3 regions of the Paenibacillus sp. 1SOY10 genome follow, and region 2 is predicted to be linked to each of the others. Evidence: riboswitches for the same ligand, from Rfam matches in the RefSeq annotation. Region 2 holds a riboswitch; each other region holds the start of a gene.
What was found. A riboswitch is a leader RNA that binds a small molecule or an ion and turns the genes downstream of it on or off. The one in region 2 is predicted to bind glycine.

Region 1 (5,244 bases), on a different contig from region 2:
CAACACGGAATTGCATATCTTCTTGAATCGGTTGGAACCACAGTCCGTAAATGTAATCGGCCCAATAGCCCCATTGGTTGGCAGGGGACATATTATTGTAGCCATTGGCTTGATACGAGAACCCACTCAAGGCCGAGTTGTCCATATTAACCCATTGACCATTTACATTGATCTGATAGACAAATTTGTCTAACTCTGACGCGATTGCTGCGCCTCCATCAATTTTTGGCAGAGGAATCCCAATAGCCCCGTTGGTATCCGCCGTGAAGGAGGTACCTTCATAAGGAGTTAGAATGTATGAATTCCGCACAGGTTGATTGAAGGTAATCGTATAGATCAGACTTGTCGCCGAGCTCTTCGATTCCAGCTTCACGTTGATGGATTCCGTTACCGTGAACCAGTATCCGCCACCACCATCGGTAAATTGTCCGAAGTTATGGTCGTAAATCCATCCGCTTGCTGCATTGTTGTCGATATCGATCCATGTGCTGCTAGTTACCGGCTTAACGAACAACTTGAGATCGTCCGCCACCGCTTCATACGTAACAGCAGGATCATTGTTAAAGGTAGGATAAGTGAAGCCTGAGCCACCCGTGAAGCTGGCCGTCAAATCAGGACCTTGGGTTGGCGTCATCGCTGTAATCGTTGTTTTGTTAATGTTCTGGAATTGCAGCGTATAGTCCAGAGTCACTCCGTTAGCCTTGGAATACAGTTGCACTTCTGTCGTTGCCGAGAGAATGAACCAGTATCCGGTAAAGCCTCCATCGTTCCAGTGCCCCCAGTTCTGGTTATATACGAAGGTGCTGACGCTGTCGATATCCACCCAACTGCCATTCACCTTCACCTTAACACCCAAATCATCTACGACATCGCTCCATGTGGCGGAGCCTCCGTTGAAAATTGGCATTACAAAGCCGTAACTGGCTTGTCCAACTCCAGACTTAGAAATCACCGGACCGTCATTAGCCGAGAAATAACCCATTGAGGTAATGGTGCTTTCTGCGGCTGACGCCGAAGTCCCCATGAAGGGCGATAAACTGACGCCGGCAATCATGACTACAGCCAGCAGCATACTCCAAACTCTTCGATTGAACCTGTTGTTCACCTGGCGAAGTTGCTTCATCCTTGATCCTCCTTTGATAGATGTAACCTGAGTAATCGCTTACATTTATATTCTATCAAATGAAATAATTGGATGAAAGGGATAAATATATATTTTACAAAAGATCTTGCTGGTTTAACGCTTTCTTTATACCAATCTGCTTCATATTTACAATCCAGATGCCAGCCAGAACCAGTAGAATTCCTACTAATGTGACAAAATGGAGACTTTCATTCAGGAATACATATCCGGAGAGGATGCCTACGACCGGAACAAGCAGTAACGATACCGATGCCTTGCTGGCTTCGGTGCGGCTCAGAATTAGGTTCCACATCACAAAGGCCAAGGCGGAGGCAATAATACCAGAGAACAGAATATAAATGATCGGCATCAAGCCCCATTGTACGCTTCCTCTCTCAAAAGAAAGCGAAAATGCCCATAACCCTGCGGCTCCAATAGCCATTTGCCAGGTGGTGTATTGAAGAGGGTCAGCGTGCTTTAATTTTATTTTGAATAGTAGATTAGCGGCTGCCCATGAAATGGCTGAACTGAGTGCTAGTAATACCGCCCATAAGGAGCCTCCCGCTTGAATATTCATAGCTATGAATAACCCGGCCAATCCTACGGCAATTCCCGTCGTCTTCTGAATCGTCAGGCGTTCTCCTGGAATCCAGCGATGTGCCATAATCGACAGAAACAGTGGCATGCTGTAGGTCAAGACGGAGGTCAAGCCCGCACTAACATAGTTGAGCGAGATTTGAATCGCAATATTGAAGAACGTCGTCTGTAGCAGTCCGCAGATGATGTACCATTTCATATCTGAACGCCCAGGCTTCGGGGTTTTTCGAATCAAGCTCACGGCAAATAGCACGATGGCTCCGGTCAAGAATCGCAGTGCCGCGAACATCACCGGCGGGAAAGCCCCATTCCCTAATTTCATGATGACAAAATTAAATCCCCAGACAAGGCATAATAAAGCCATAGCCATTCTCATATTAAATATTCCTTTCTTGGATGCCCCGTGTTTTTCTGTTTTGCTTAGTACGCTATCGATACTTTACAACGGAATGTTATTGTCGTCTAATATATAAGTGTCGTATCATTAGGTCGAATTTCGACTTATTAAAGTTTTTTTAATGTTATCTTTTGAACCGGAAGGAGACCGCCTTGTGGAATTGCGCCAGATTGAATATTTCATTGCCGTGGCGGAGGAACTGCATTTTGGCCGTGCAGCCAAGCGCCTGCAGATGACCCAGCCGCCCTTGAGCCAACAGATTATACAGCTAGAGAAAGAACTTGGAGTGCTGTTATTGGAGCGCTCGAAGCGGCATGTGGAGCTAACGGTTGCAGGGAAGGTCTTCTTGCAGGAGGCCCGTCACGCGCTTGTCCAGCTTGAACAAGCCAAAGCGGCGGCACAAAGAGCGCATATGGGAATGGAAGGCAGACTGGTGCTGGGGTTTGTCGGATCAGCATCGTACGATATTCTTCCTGTCGTTGTGCGGGCTTTCCAGGAGCAGTGTCCGCATGTCGATCTGGTTCTTCATGAAATGCCTACGCCTGTGCAAATCGAAGCTTTTCGTCGGAAAGATATCGATATCGGCTTTGTCAGGACGCCAGTTGATGATCCTCTGCTATCGTTCTTGTCTGTCCATCAAGAGTGGTGTGTCGCGGTTGTACCCAAATTGCATCCCTTGGCGCAGCATAGTTCCGTGTCGCTGGAAGACTTAAAAGCCGAACAATTCATTTTGCTAGAGAGAGGAATTTGGCCAAGCTGGCATGACGATATTGTGGCAAAATGCCATCAGGCCGACTTCAGCCCGATCATTCGTCAGAGCGTGAAGGAAATACAAACCGCGATCAGCCTTGTGGCGGCGGGGCTAGGCGTAAGCATTGTACCTAGTTCCACCTCCAATTTGCATGCCCGGGACGTTGCCTATCTGGACATTGCTGGAGATGCCCCTCGTATAGATATGAGCATTGCGTGGAGAACCGACGACACGTCTTCCCTCGTTCAGCAGTTTATACAGGTCGTAGCTGAGCTGGATTCAGATCAGTGAAATCTATGTTATTGACAGAATTGCCGCCCGGGACTAGTATTGAAATACTTAACAGGTATTGGTAGATAAAAATTGAATAATTCGTAAGCTATGATCGCTATGGATCACACTATAGCAGGAGCAGCTTCTGGAGAGACTGCGGGGAACCGCAGCGCCGAAGGGTTCATAATCTCAGGCAAAAGGACAGAAGGGTACTAAATAAACGACGTACTATGTGTTTTATTTCACATATCAGCCTTTATTTATTATTCTTATGAACTTGAGATTGGAGTCCCTCCAATCTCTTTTTTTATGGACATTTTATTATTGATCTCAAGGGGGAGTCAACTGTGGCACAACAAGAATTGCAGAGAAATCTAGAGAATCGGCATGTTCAGCTCATCGCGATCGGTGGCACGATCGGGACGGGATTGTTTCTGGGGTCAGGCAAGGCCATACAATTAGCAGGACCGTCTATTATTTTTGCTTATCTAATCGTGGGGATTGCCATCTTCTTCGTCATGCGAGCGTTAGGAGAGCTCTTGCTGTCCAAGGCGGGTTACCAGTCCTTCACGGACATTGCCCAGGATTATCTTGGGCCGCGCGCCGCGTTTATCACTGGCTGGACGTATTGGTTCTGCTGGATCATGACCGCAATGGCCGATGTCATTGCCGTAGGAGTTTACGTCAAATATTGGTTTGATATTCCGCAGTGGATTCCGGCCCTCATCTGTCTGCTTGTTTTACTCGTTCTGAATTTGTTAACGGTGAAGAACTTCGGTGAACTGGAGTTTTGGTTCGCCTTAATCAAGGTGGTCACCATCTTGGCCTTGATTGCCATCGGGGCTGTGTTGATCATCATCGGCTTCAAGACGGACACAGGCACGGTCAGCCTCACGAATATATGGGGCCACGGCGGCGTATTTCCTAACGGGATTACTGGATTTCTGATGTCTTTCCAAATGGTGGTATTCGCTTATGTCGGTGTGGAGCTCGTAGGGGTATCTGCTGCTGAAACCTCTAATCCCGAGAAGAATATTCCGTCGGCTATCAATAAAATTCCTTTAAGAATTTTGTTCTTCTACGTGGGTGCGCTCATCGCCTTGCTGGCGATTAATCCCTGGACACAGCTTAGCGCTTCGGAAAGCCCGTTCGTTAAAACCTTCACCCTGGTTGGCATTCCGCTGGCCGCTGGTGTAATCAACTTTGTTGTATTGACCTCGGCGGCCTCGGCCTGTAACAGCGGGATGTTCTCGACCAGCCGCATTCTGTATAACCTGGGCCGGAATCAACAGGCCCCCGCCAAGCTGGCGAAGCTGAACCGTAACCATGTGCCCAGCAACGCACTGTTTATCTCTACACTGGTCTTGTCCGTGGGCGCTCTGCTTAGCAAGCTGATTCCCGAGCAGGCCTTCGGCATCGTTACGACGATTAGTGCGATCTGCTTCATCTGGGTTTGGGGTGTGATTCTTATTTGTCATATCAAGTATAAGAAAACCAAGCCGGAGCTTCATGCCAAATCGCAGTTTAAAGCGCCATTCACGCCAGCCATCAACTATGCTGTTCTCGCGTTGTTTGCGGTCATTCTCATCATTATGTTATTTGCCGAGGCTACTCGCCCCGCTCTTCTGCTCACGCCGCTCTGGTTCGTGCTGCTCTATCTGCTAAGTCTGCGCCGGATTTAGTCCTGCTGACTCCGCTGTAGTATAATGGGGACTGTAAACCATGCATAGTATAGAGAGGAGCCAGTGGAGATGGCACAAACGTTAACAGACAAAGTGGCAATCATAACCGGTGGAGCCCGCGGAATCGGCAAGGCGACGGCGATCGCATTGGCGAAGGAAGGCGTACACGTCGGCCTGATCTCAAGAACCGAAGCATCGTTGAAGGAAGTTGCGGTGGAAATCGAGGGCTTGGGCGTAAAGGTTGCTTATGCTGCGGTAGACGTGGCTGTCAAGGAACAGGTAGATACGGCGATTGAAGCCTTGAAGGAGAAGCTGGGACCTGCGGATATCTTGATTAACAACGCAGGGATTGCTACCTTCGGCACACTGCTGGAGATGGACCCGGAAGTATGGAAAGGCATGATCGATACAAATCTGATGG
Region 2 (5,244 bases):
TTGAAAGGCTAAGTCCACCCCCGGTATAGAGGTGAGACGGGTTTTGGCATAATGGCTCTTCTGCAAGTTCAGTTCCGCCACATCATGCATACCTTGCTTGCCCATGACTGACAAATATACCGAGGCTGCCAATGCAAGCAGAGCCTGATTTGAGCAAATATTGGAGGTAGCCTTCTCGCGGCGGATATGTTGCTCGCGGGCTTGTAGTGTCAGTACAAAGCCACGCTTGCCATTCCGGTCGGTCGTCTGGCCGACGATTCGTCCAGGGATGCGGCGCATATACGGCTCCGCTACGGCAAAGAATCCACAGGTTGGGCCGCCAAAGGAGGGAGCAATACCCAAGGGCTGTGCATCGCCTACAACGATATCGGCGCCTAGTTTGCCGGGAGCTTCCAGCAGACCAAGGGAGAGCGGATTGCTACTGACGACCAGCAGGCCACCATGCTCATGGACCCATTGACCGATCGTCTGGATATCCTCCAGAGCGCCAAAGAAATTCGGGTGCTGTACCAGTACCGCGGCGGTATCGCCAGAGATGGCGGAAGCCAGGGCCTCTTGATCGATTACTCCGTTACGCCAGCCGATCTCAACAATGTCCAGGCCGAGGCCACGGGCGTAGGTTGCTAGCACCTCGCGAGCTTCAGGATGCACAGTGCGGGCTACAATTAACTGCTTGCGTTTGGTAGCTGTAGCGGCTAGCGATCCGGCCTCGGCCAGTGCTGTCGCCCCGTCGTACATACTGGCGTTGGCGACTTTGAGTCCGGTGAGCTCACAGATATACGATTGAAATTCAAAGATGGCCTGCAATTCGCCCTGACTGATCTCCGGCTGATAGGGAGTATAGGCGGTATAGAATTCGGAACGGGAGACCACATGCTGAATAACAGAAGGGATATGGTGGTCGTAAATTCCCGCACCCAGAAAGCTGGCGTAACGGTCACTATCAGCATTGCGGTCCGCCAGGGCAGCCATATGCCGGGTCAGCGAATACTCATCCAAACGGGAGGATATGGGGAGTTCTCCCTGAAAGCGGATTGACTCCGGAATATCTGCGAATAAGGTCTGTACGGAATCAATTCCGATGGTGCGGAGCATCTCGCTGCGATCCTGCTCGGTTAATGGCAGATAACGATGTTTAGGCATAAGTTCAAAGCAACTCCTTTCAGCACTATTTAGTAACACGGTTTCTTTGATAAAAGGGCAGGGGGATAATTTTGGCTTGCAGCCGTCGTCCACGTATCTCTACTTCAACAAGTTGACCGATATCGGCGTAAGAGTGGTGGATCAGGGCCAAGCCAAGGTTGGCTCTTAAGGTAGGAGATTGTGTCCCCGTCGTGACTTCTCCAATCGCGGCTTCTGTTCCGGCAGCATGAACCGGGTAATGGGCTCTTGGAATTCCGCGCTCTATCATCTCTAAGCCAACCAAACTTCGGGGAACTCCTTCCTCCCGTTGTCTGATCAAGGCTTCGCGGCCGATAAAGTCTCCACAATTCCACTTAATAAAGCGAACCAGCCCGGCTTCGAGCGGAGAGATACTTGCGCTCAGCTCCTGGCCGTAAAGCGGTAAGCCCGCCTCAAAGCGAAGCGTGTCTCTTGCACCAAGCCCCGCGGGAAGCAGCCCTGCAGGTTCGCCCGCTTTCATCAGCGCATCCCAGAGGGCCGGGGCATCCTCCGCAGCTACATATAGCTCGAAGCCATCTTCGCCGGTATATCCGGTACGCGATAATAGGGCGGGGATGCCATCCACGAGAGCATCAGAGACAAAGGTGAAGGGCCGCAAGGAACCAGGCTGTACTTCCTCGCATAGGGGAGTCAGTATGGACTTCGCCAGGGGGCCCTGCAAGGCCAGCAAGGCGGTGTCGGCCGATGCGTTATGGAGAGCCACCCCTTCATGGGGAACATGCTGCACCAGCCATTCCCAGTCCTTATCGATGTTGGAGGCGTTAACGACCAGCATGTACCGGTCCTGCTCCAGCTTATAAATCAACAAATCATCCACCACACCACCGTTCGGGTAACAAAGGAAGGTATATTGCGCTTTGCCCGGCTTAAGCAAGCTTACATCGTTGGTCGTCAACTGCTGCAAGAAGCCTTCAGCTTCAGGACCCTCGACGTAAAATTCCCCCATATGCGAAACATCGAACAGGCCTGCGCGCTCACGCACGGCTTCATGTTCTTTTTGAATACCGCTAAATTGCACCGGAAGCTCCCAGCCGCCAAAATCGATGCATCTGACCCCCTCGTAACGGGCATAGCGGGGAAACAACGGGGTTCGCAGCAATTGGGCTTCAGTCATTTTCATCACCTCATGGGCCAGCAGGCCGTATTTTCGGTCATTACCTTGCAACGCAAAAAGGACAGGCAAAGAAATTCCGCATGCCTGAAGCATGACGGTCTTTCTCGGCTCTGTCCCTTGTACCTGAGAGTTACCCTGCTCCAGACTCACGTAAAAAACGGGTCTGCTTACAGGTTACCCCTTGGGTGATTCGCTCTTAACCAACGTCCTGTGCGAATTCTCTCCAGAGATGCGTCCGGCAGAAGTCCTTTTGCCTGAGAGATTCACCGTCGTATGACGGTTTGCTCCTTCGGCGTTACAATGCACTGCTGCATGTAATCTCTCCTTCTGCCTTCAACCGCGACGTATATACATCTCATTAATACTTAAATTCCTTATTGATGTCAAGAAACTTATCACAAAAATCAAAAAATATCTCTTATTTACAAGTGAAACGTTTTCTTCATAGTTTGAAACTTATATTGTGTCAATTTTAATAACGTAGTGTTGGGTTGCTTCATAGGCAAATAGAGAGTTATCTGTTATGAAGCTATTGAGCTTTGGGAAAAGCCGATTCAGAAGGTGAAGCAAAAGGGTATATTCTATTTGGGAGATTCCAGCCCAATCATTTAATACGCAGACCGCCATGCTGTTGCAAAAAATAAAAGCGCATCGCGAGAAACGGATGGGGGAGTTTATATGAGTGTGTTATTTTCCAAATACGGCATTCTCATTACCAAGAAAAACGGACGTTACTTGCTTAGTTACGATGATGGAGGCTTGTTCGTTCGTTATCGCACTATTGAAGTAACGCCGCAAGAGGCGGAGAAGGCCATGCAAAGCCCGGAGGAGGCGTATGAGGTATTGCTTACGCTAAGGAACCGGGAGCGCAGTGAAAAAGAAAAGCGACAATAAAGAATTGTCGAAAAATAGAATTGGATGTTAAGAAATATGTCGTAAATTTACGAAAAATAGTTTGTTATCCCTAATTTGATCTTATATGGACGCCAACCTCTTAAAATTGTGTTAATATTCTTGACACGAAGCCCGGGTTTGTCATAATCTGAACGTAAAATAGGCATAGGGTGGAGGAGACCAGTCGGTAGAGGAGGAAATTGCTTGGCTAATGAGATCAGGGAACAGGTAGCGTACAGTGACGAACATGAATGGGTGTTGGACCTAGGGGATGGCACCGTAAAGATCGGAATTTCGGATGTGGCTCAGCATCGCCTGGGCGATATTGTGTTTGTGGAACTACCGGACCTGGGACAAGAAATCGAGGCCGATGATGTTATTGGAACGATTGAATCTGTCAAGACGGTGGCTGATTTGTTCACCCCGGTTAGCGGAACAGTCCTTGAAATCAATGGGGAGCTGGAAAGTGCACCGGAGCTTGTCAATGAGGAGCCTTATGATGGGGGATGGATGGTGCATATCCGGCTGAAGGAGGACCCGAACATCGCCTTGTCCAGATTGATGGATGCCAAAGCGTATGCGGCATTTGTGGACAGATAATCAATTAGGTCCGATTTGCCCATACAACCAACAAGAGGTTCGCTTCTCGGGTAATCAGCACCCTGAGACGAACCTCTTGTTTGGCTTGCACTTTATTTGGCAGGTAGCAGCAGGGAGCGATACAGTACCTCACAAATAAATTCCATGGCTTCAAGCCGCAATTTGGCTTGTTGAATGGTATCTCCCCAAACATATATACCGCCACCTCGCAACAACAAGACCTGAATACGGGTATCTACCACTTGCGGGAGCTGTTTTGTAGCAGGAAGGGAGCTATGGTTGGACAAGATTGGTATGCGGATTTCAGCCGCTTCCTCCCATATCCCAAGCTGCTGAATCAACTCGAAGCCCTGAGCATGGAGGTAGCCATTATCCCCGTAATAATTACTCATGACGCTGCTGAACACGCTATGGGCATGGATAATTGCTTGACAGCCCGTCATGCGGTACAGCTTCGCATGAAGTGATATATCATCGCTGGGAAGCAGACGGGTTGATTGGCAGGGAGAGCCGGTGGAATCGGCAAATAGAAATTGTCCCCGGGAGGGCCAACTGGCTTCTTCCCGGATATCTTGCTGGGCCGTAACCGCGAAATAGAACTCGTCCGGCTTGTAATCTCCAACCCGAACAGACAGGCTTCCGCTAGCCGCCGGAAGCTGACCGCAAGCCATTAATTGCTCCCTGGCGTCCTCCAGATTTCTTAGAGCCTGTAGCTTCTCTTCCAGCATTATGGCTTCGAACTCCATCCGTCCCCTCCTCCCCTCATTGCTGTGATAGGCAGCTTATAGCAATGCCTGCTTCACGGCTTCTCCCATTTCCAGGGAACGCTCGGCAGCCCGGTGTACGGCTGCTTTGACACTCGTCTGGAAGCCGCCTGAGGTAAGTACGCCGATAGCAGCTTGTGTGGAGCCATTCGGAGAAGTGATATCCGCACGAAGCTTCGTGGGCTCTTCGCCGGTCTCCTGCATCATCAATGCAGCGCCAAGCACGGTCTGCACGGTCAATTCGCGGGCTTGTTCCGGCGAGAGGCCACCTTCCACCCCGGCGGCAATCATGGCTTCCATCATATAATAAACATATGCTGGTCCACTACCGGATACGCCAGTCAAAATTTCCATTTGCTGCTCGGGAATGACGCTGACGATGCCTACGGCTTCAAACATGGAAAGCGTTTGGGCCCGGTGTACGGCTGTTGCTTCTGGCGAGAAGGAGATTCCTGTTGCCCCATAACCAATAGAACTGGACGTATTGGGCATGGTGCGAGCAATGGCCACCTTGCTGCCCAGCAAAGCTTGCATCGTGGAGATGGACAAGCCGGCAATCAAGGAGACGACCAGTTGGTCCTGGTGGAGTAGCGGTCCAAGAGCGCTTAACGCCTCGCCTGCATCCTTCGGCTTCATGGCCAGCACGATAATGGAGGCTTGTCGTAATTGTTGCTGCTTGCTTTCTTCATC
Region 3 (5,244 bases), on a different contig from region 2:
CCGCAGTCGCTTGACTGTAACCGTTAGTGCGTTCTCATCCACAAATGCGGACTCCTGCCCCCAAACGACATCAATTAAATGCTCGCGCGTCAAAATTTGCCCGCGATGAAGGATAAGCGCCTTCAGTAGCTTCTGTTCCGTCACACTAAGCGAGAAGCTTGTCCCGCCCTTACGGAACTCCATTCTCCCGAAATCGAGCGACAACTCCCCAATCAACAGCTTATCCTCTCGTCCCGGATCAGAGCGGCGCAGCACCGCCATTACCCGTGAGCGTAATACCATTAAGCTGAATGGCTTAGTGACATAGTCATCGCCGCCCAACTCGAAGCCGGTCACAATATCAGCCTCCAGATCACCCGCGGTCAGAAAAATAATCGGCACCTGAGACGACACTCGTACCTCCGCGCAAAAATCAAAGCCGCTCCCGTCGGGCAAACGCACGTCAAGAACGATCAAGTCAATGCCCCCCTGTGCAAGCCGATCCTTCGCCTGAGCCAAATTAAAAGCTTGCTCCGCAACAACCCCGTCGCGGGCCAGCGTAAGTGCAATTCCCTTATTCAAGCTCATGTCGTCTTCCACGATCAGAATGTTCGTCATGGCTAATTCATCCCTTCCATGTATCGCGATTGCTAATTCGCAAACATTATACACAATCATGATGGCAAAAGAATAACAGATATGTCGCTGCGCCGATGCAGGCCCTACACAAAAAGGACCGCTCTTCCATGTGAAGTCGCGGTCCTGAACAGGTGAGCAGCCAGAATGTCTCAAACTGTCCCCTTATTTTTTGGATTTGCGTAGTTCCTTCATAATTTTACGACCGGTTGGTGTCTGTGCCAGCCCACCCTGAGCGGTCTCCCGGTGCCGGCTTGGCATTGCCGAGCCAACCTCCAGCATCACGTCGATGACTTCATCGGACGGAATGGCGCTGCGTACCCCGGCCAAGGCCATATCTGCGGCAGCCAAGGCGTTCACCGCACCAAAGCCATTACGCACAATGCAGGGGATCTCCACCAAACCTCCCACGGGATCACAGATCAGCCCCAGCGTATTTTTGAGTGCAAGCCCCACGGCATGCACCGCTTGCTCCGGGGTACCTCCCCGCAGTTCAACCATCGCGCCCGCGGCCATCCCGATGGCTGAGCCAACCTCGGCCTGACAGCCCCCCTCGGCTCCAGAGATAAAGGAGTTGTTGGCGATCACATACCCGATGGCTCCTGCACAAAACAAGCCACGGACCAAATGCTCATCCTCCCAGCCAAAACGCTCCTGCGCGCTCACGAAGGCGCCTGGAATAATACCGCAAGAGCCTGCTGTTGGCGTAGCTACAATGCGGCCCATCGAAGCATTGACCTCAGACACCGCCAAGGCGTAGGCCATAGCCTGACTGGCGCTGTCTCCCACGGAGGCCTGCTGGGCCTTGCGATACTGATCGACCCGCTTGGCATCCCCTCCGGTGAGTCCGCTTGTCGAGGTGATATCCTCCGTTAAACCCTTATGCACAGCCGACTTCATGATCTGATAATACTCGCCCATTGCCGCAAGCACTTCTGCTTCGGTCTGGCCACTTTCCGCCGCTTGATCCTCGATCATGATAGCTGAAATGGTTTTGGATTCCTCTTCACATAAATCTACTAGCTCCCGTAAGTTCCGAAACCGCATCGGTCCCATCCTTTCTTTAGTTCAGATGTATATAGGATACACGGCTGACATGCGTAAGTTGCTGGATATCCTTCACAAGTTCTGAGGGTATACCGGAGTCGGCTTCGACGACCGTTAATGCTTCGGTCGTTCTTCCCTTGCGATCGGTCGTGATGTAGCCAATATTAACATCAGCATGACTGAACAAAGCCGTGATACCCGCCAGCACCCCTTGCCGGTCGGCATGAGCCACGATCAGAGTGGGCAATTCGCCTGAGCTCTTGACCTCAAAGCCATCAATGCTGCGAATCACAATGGTTCCTCCGCCGATGGAGGCACCAATCACCTCTGATTGCCGGCCTTCCTTGTTCGACAGTGTAATTTTGACCGTATTGGGGTGGGCCTCAGATAAGACCCCGGTGGAGAAGCGTATCTCAATTCCCTGAGCCTCTGCCGCCTGTAGCGATTCGCGGATTCCTTCATCGTCTGTACGATAATCAAGAATTCCTCCCACTACAGCCAGGTCTGTACCATGCCCTTTATAAGTCTCCGCAAAGGAGCCGTAGAAGCAAATATCTGCTGTATCCGGCTGGGCGCCGAATACCTGCCGCGCAAACCTTCCGATTCGCACCGCGCCCGCCGTATGCGAGCTGGATGGCCCGATCATCGCAGGTCCAATAATAGAGAACACATTTTTGAAGCGCATCGTTGATCTCTCCCGAATGTCAAGACTGCCTAAGGGCCGTCTCCAAATTAAAAAGGACAGGAAAAAAAGGCTGCTGCCCTTCTCCCTGTCCCCGTTACCTGAAAGTTTAACGCCCCTGACGAAACTCTTCGTTGCAGTGGCATGTACCTCTTGGGTGGCTTAACGCTCTCTCCAGAGTGGCGTCCGATCCTGGTCCTTGTACCTGAGAGATTCGGGTGACGGGTTGCATCGCCGTCTCCTTGCTCCTTCGGTGCTGCCACACATTCGGGCAGACTCTCCCAAGATCCTCATCCGCAATATCCTGTTATAACCAAATCTAAAGTGTAAAACAACAAATGTCAAGATAGCTAACACACATTTACGAAAATTTGCAAATACCTAGTAAAATATTCCTATTTATATGAGAAAAAATGTATATTTTTCATAAATTACTACTTGTAACCTTGATTTTACAGATATATACTAGCTCTAACACCTCGACTTCTACCTCATTTTACGAAAAAAGGTAATTTCAAGCTTATTTCATGTCAGAATTCCTTCACACCCAGACTATGGAAAATCGAATCACTACTCTAATATTTAAGGAGGTGATCGAAAAGAAGAAAACCATACTGTCTGCTTCACTGCCCCTCACGTCGTTAGCCCACACCCAAGTAAAGTCCAAACAAGTCCGCAACTTGATGGACCGTCAGAACATGTCCAAGCACAAAACCAAGTAAAGGAAGTGGAAAAGTTGTTTAAATTCAGAAAATTCCGCAAATCTTTCTCACTCGGTATGTCGGTCCTTCTTGTGCTTACCTTTCTTCCCTCGACCTATGCCGAAAGCACCGGCGCTGCGGGCCAAATCAATCTGAAGGCAAATGCTCCTGAAATTGCTGAAGCTAAAATCAATAACAAGCTGCAAACCCTGTTCAAGCAAGATGATTATGTGACTTATCTCGTAAAATTCAAGGAACAAACCGATACGACCACCGTCGCCAAGCAGGCGTTGCAGAAGGCACAGTTGGAAAAGGCCACGCCTTCGGCAGCCAAGCTGTCCGCCAGAAGCTCCGTTGTCAGCGCACTGCGGGCCACCGCTTCCCGTACCCAGCAGGGTATCGAGAGCTATCTGCAAAAAGCTGAGCAGGCTGGCGAGGTGAAGGAGTACAAAAGCTACTTTATCGTAAATGCTATCGCCGTGACAAGCACCAAGGAGGTGCTGGAGCAAATCGCCCTTTTCCCGGAAGTGGAGAAGATCTTACCCAATGAAGAACGCTACCTGCAGAAGGTAGAAATTGATAAATCTGCACCGGACGCTATCGCCTCCAAGGTGAAGGAAGCGGCCAATGCCACTCCGGCAGTGCAGAGCCCGGCCAGTATCGAATGGAATATCGATCAGGTTGGAGCCCCTCAGGTATGGGATATGGGCATCGACGGAACAGGCATTGTCGTAGCCAATCTGGATACCGGGGTCGAATACACCCATCCGGCGCTACAAAGCAAATGGCGTGGCTTCGACGCTTCCGGCAACATCGTCGATCCCGAGCTGAACTGGTACGATCCGCATAGTGGCGCGTCCTTGCCAGCGGATACGGATGGACACGGCACGCATACGATGGGGACCATGGTCGGAGCAGAAGCCGATGGCTCCAATCAGATCGGGGTTGCCCCCGGAGCAAAATGGATTGCCGTGCGTATCTTCAACCCAAGCACCACGGATGCCATCATTCTTGATGGTGGACAATGGCTGCTGGCTCCGGTCGATGCCGAAGGCAATCTGCATCCCGAGTTAGCTCCCGACGTAGTCAACAACTCCTGGGGCGGCGGTCCAGGCGTCGACGAATGGTATCGTCCTATTGTCCAGGCATGGCGGGATGCGCAAATCTTCCCCGAATTCTCGGCGGGCAATGTTAACCTCAACAATCCCGGGGGACCTGGCTCGGTAGCCAACCCCGCCAACTATCCTGAAGCTTTCGCTACAGGGGCTACGGACATTAATAGCAACTTGGCCAGCTTCTCCTTGCTGGGGCCTTCCCCTTACGGAGAAGTAAAGCCGGAGGTAGCTGCTCCCGGTGTTAACATCCGTTCCTCGATTCCTGGTGGGGGTTACGAAGGCGGCTGGAACGGCACTTCCATGGCGGGACCGCATACCACCGCCATTGCTGCCTTATTGCTGCAAGCCAACCATTCCCTGACCGTAGATCAGTTGGAAGACATCATCACCAGTACGGCAGTGCCACGTACGGACAGCCAATACACGCAAATTCCGAACAACGGCTACGGACACGGCATCGTTAATGCTCTCGATGCGGTTGGCTCCGTGCTGCAAGGCGTCGGAACCGTATCAGGCCGCGTAGTTGTCGGTGGCGATGATCTGGAGGAGCCTGTGCTGGAGCATACTCCGCCGACACTGGTCTACGAAGGCTTCGATGTACCGTTGTCAGCACGGGTCAGCGATAACGTTGCCGTGACATCGGTGGAATTCTACGCCAGAGAGGCAGGGACCAGCCATTATTTATATATTCCGGCCGTTCGGGTCTCGGGCAACGAGAAGGATGGACAATATGAAGCCACCGTGCCATCCTTTCTGCTGGGCAGCAGGGGTCTGGAATATTACATCCGCGTGAACGACTACGGGAACAATGGCTTTGACAGTGAAGCTTACACCGTCACCGTATCTGCGGGTATCACTCCAGGGTATGTCCAGGACTTTGAAGCGGATGTGCTGGGCTTCACTAGTGGTGGCACCGGAAACACCTGGGCTTGGGGTCCGCCAGTCAGCGGTCCGGGAAGCGCCTACTCCGGTGAGAAGGTATATGCCACTAACCTGAGCGGCACCTACACAGCCGGGGCCAACTCCTATCTGCTGGCGCCGCCGATCGATTTGACCGATAGCCCGGAAGGTGCGCTGCTATCCT

Region 1: it holds a riboswitch for glycine, as region 2 does, so the genes downstream of both, AC1VOR_RS18990 (amino acid permease) here and gcvT (glycine cleavage system aminomethyltransferase GcvT) in region 2, are expected to answer to the same signal.
Region 3: it holds a riboswitch for glycine, as region 2 does, so the genes downstream of both, sdaAB (L-serine ammonia-lyase, iron-sulfur-dependent subunit beta) here and gcvT (glycine cleavage system aminomethyltransferase GcvT) in region 2, are expected to answer to the same signal.

Annotation. Positions count from the first base shown of each region.
Region 1 is NZ_JBXENK010000010.1:7,651-12,894, reverse strand. Features, by position in the region: gene AC1VOR_RS19005 (family 16 glycosylhydrolase) at 1-1,123, opposite strand, end outside; gene AC1VOR_RS19000 (DMT family transporter) at 1,218-2,096, opposite strand; gene AC1VOR_RS18995 (LysR family transcriptional regulator) at 2,272-3,159, shown strand; glycine riboswitch at 3,277-3,356, shown strand; gene AC1VOR_RS18990 (amino acid permease) at 3,489-4,823, shown strand; gene AC1VOR_RS18985 (3-ketoacyl-ACP reductase) at 4,893-5,244, shown strand, end outside.
Region 2 is NZ_JBXENK010000002.1:852,574-857,817, forward strand. Features, by position in the region: gene gcvPA (aminomethyl-transferring glycine dehydrogenase subunit GcvPA) at 1-1,143, opposite strand, end outside; gene gcvT (glycine cleavage system aminomethyltransferase GcvT) at 1,169-2,296, opposite strand; glycine riboswitch at 2,405-2,525, opposite strand; glycine riboswitch at 2,529-2,633, opposite strand; gene AC1VOR_RS09875 (hypothetical protein) at 2,975-3,190, shown strand; gene gcvH (glycine cleavage system protein GcvH) at 3,395-3,790, shown strand; gene AC1VOR_RS09885 (class II aldolase/adducin family protein) at 3,883-4,536, opposite strand; gene proC (pyrroline-5-carboxylate reductase) at 4,573-5,244, opposite strand, start outside.
Region 3 is NZ_JBXENK010000006.1:91,466-96,709, forward strand. Features, by position in the region: gene AC1VOR_RS15620 (response regulator transcription factor) at 1-597, opposite strand, end outside; gene sdaAA (L-serine ammonia-lyase, iron-sulfur-dependent, subunit alpha) at 781-1,662, opposite strand; gene sdaAB (L-serine ammonia-lyase, iron-sulfur-dependent subunit beta) at 1,679-2,347, opposite strand; glycine riboswitch at 2,528-2,638, opposite strand; gene AC1VOR_RS15635 (S8 family serine peptidase) at 3,081-5,244, shown strand, end outside.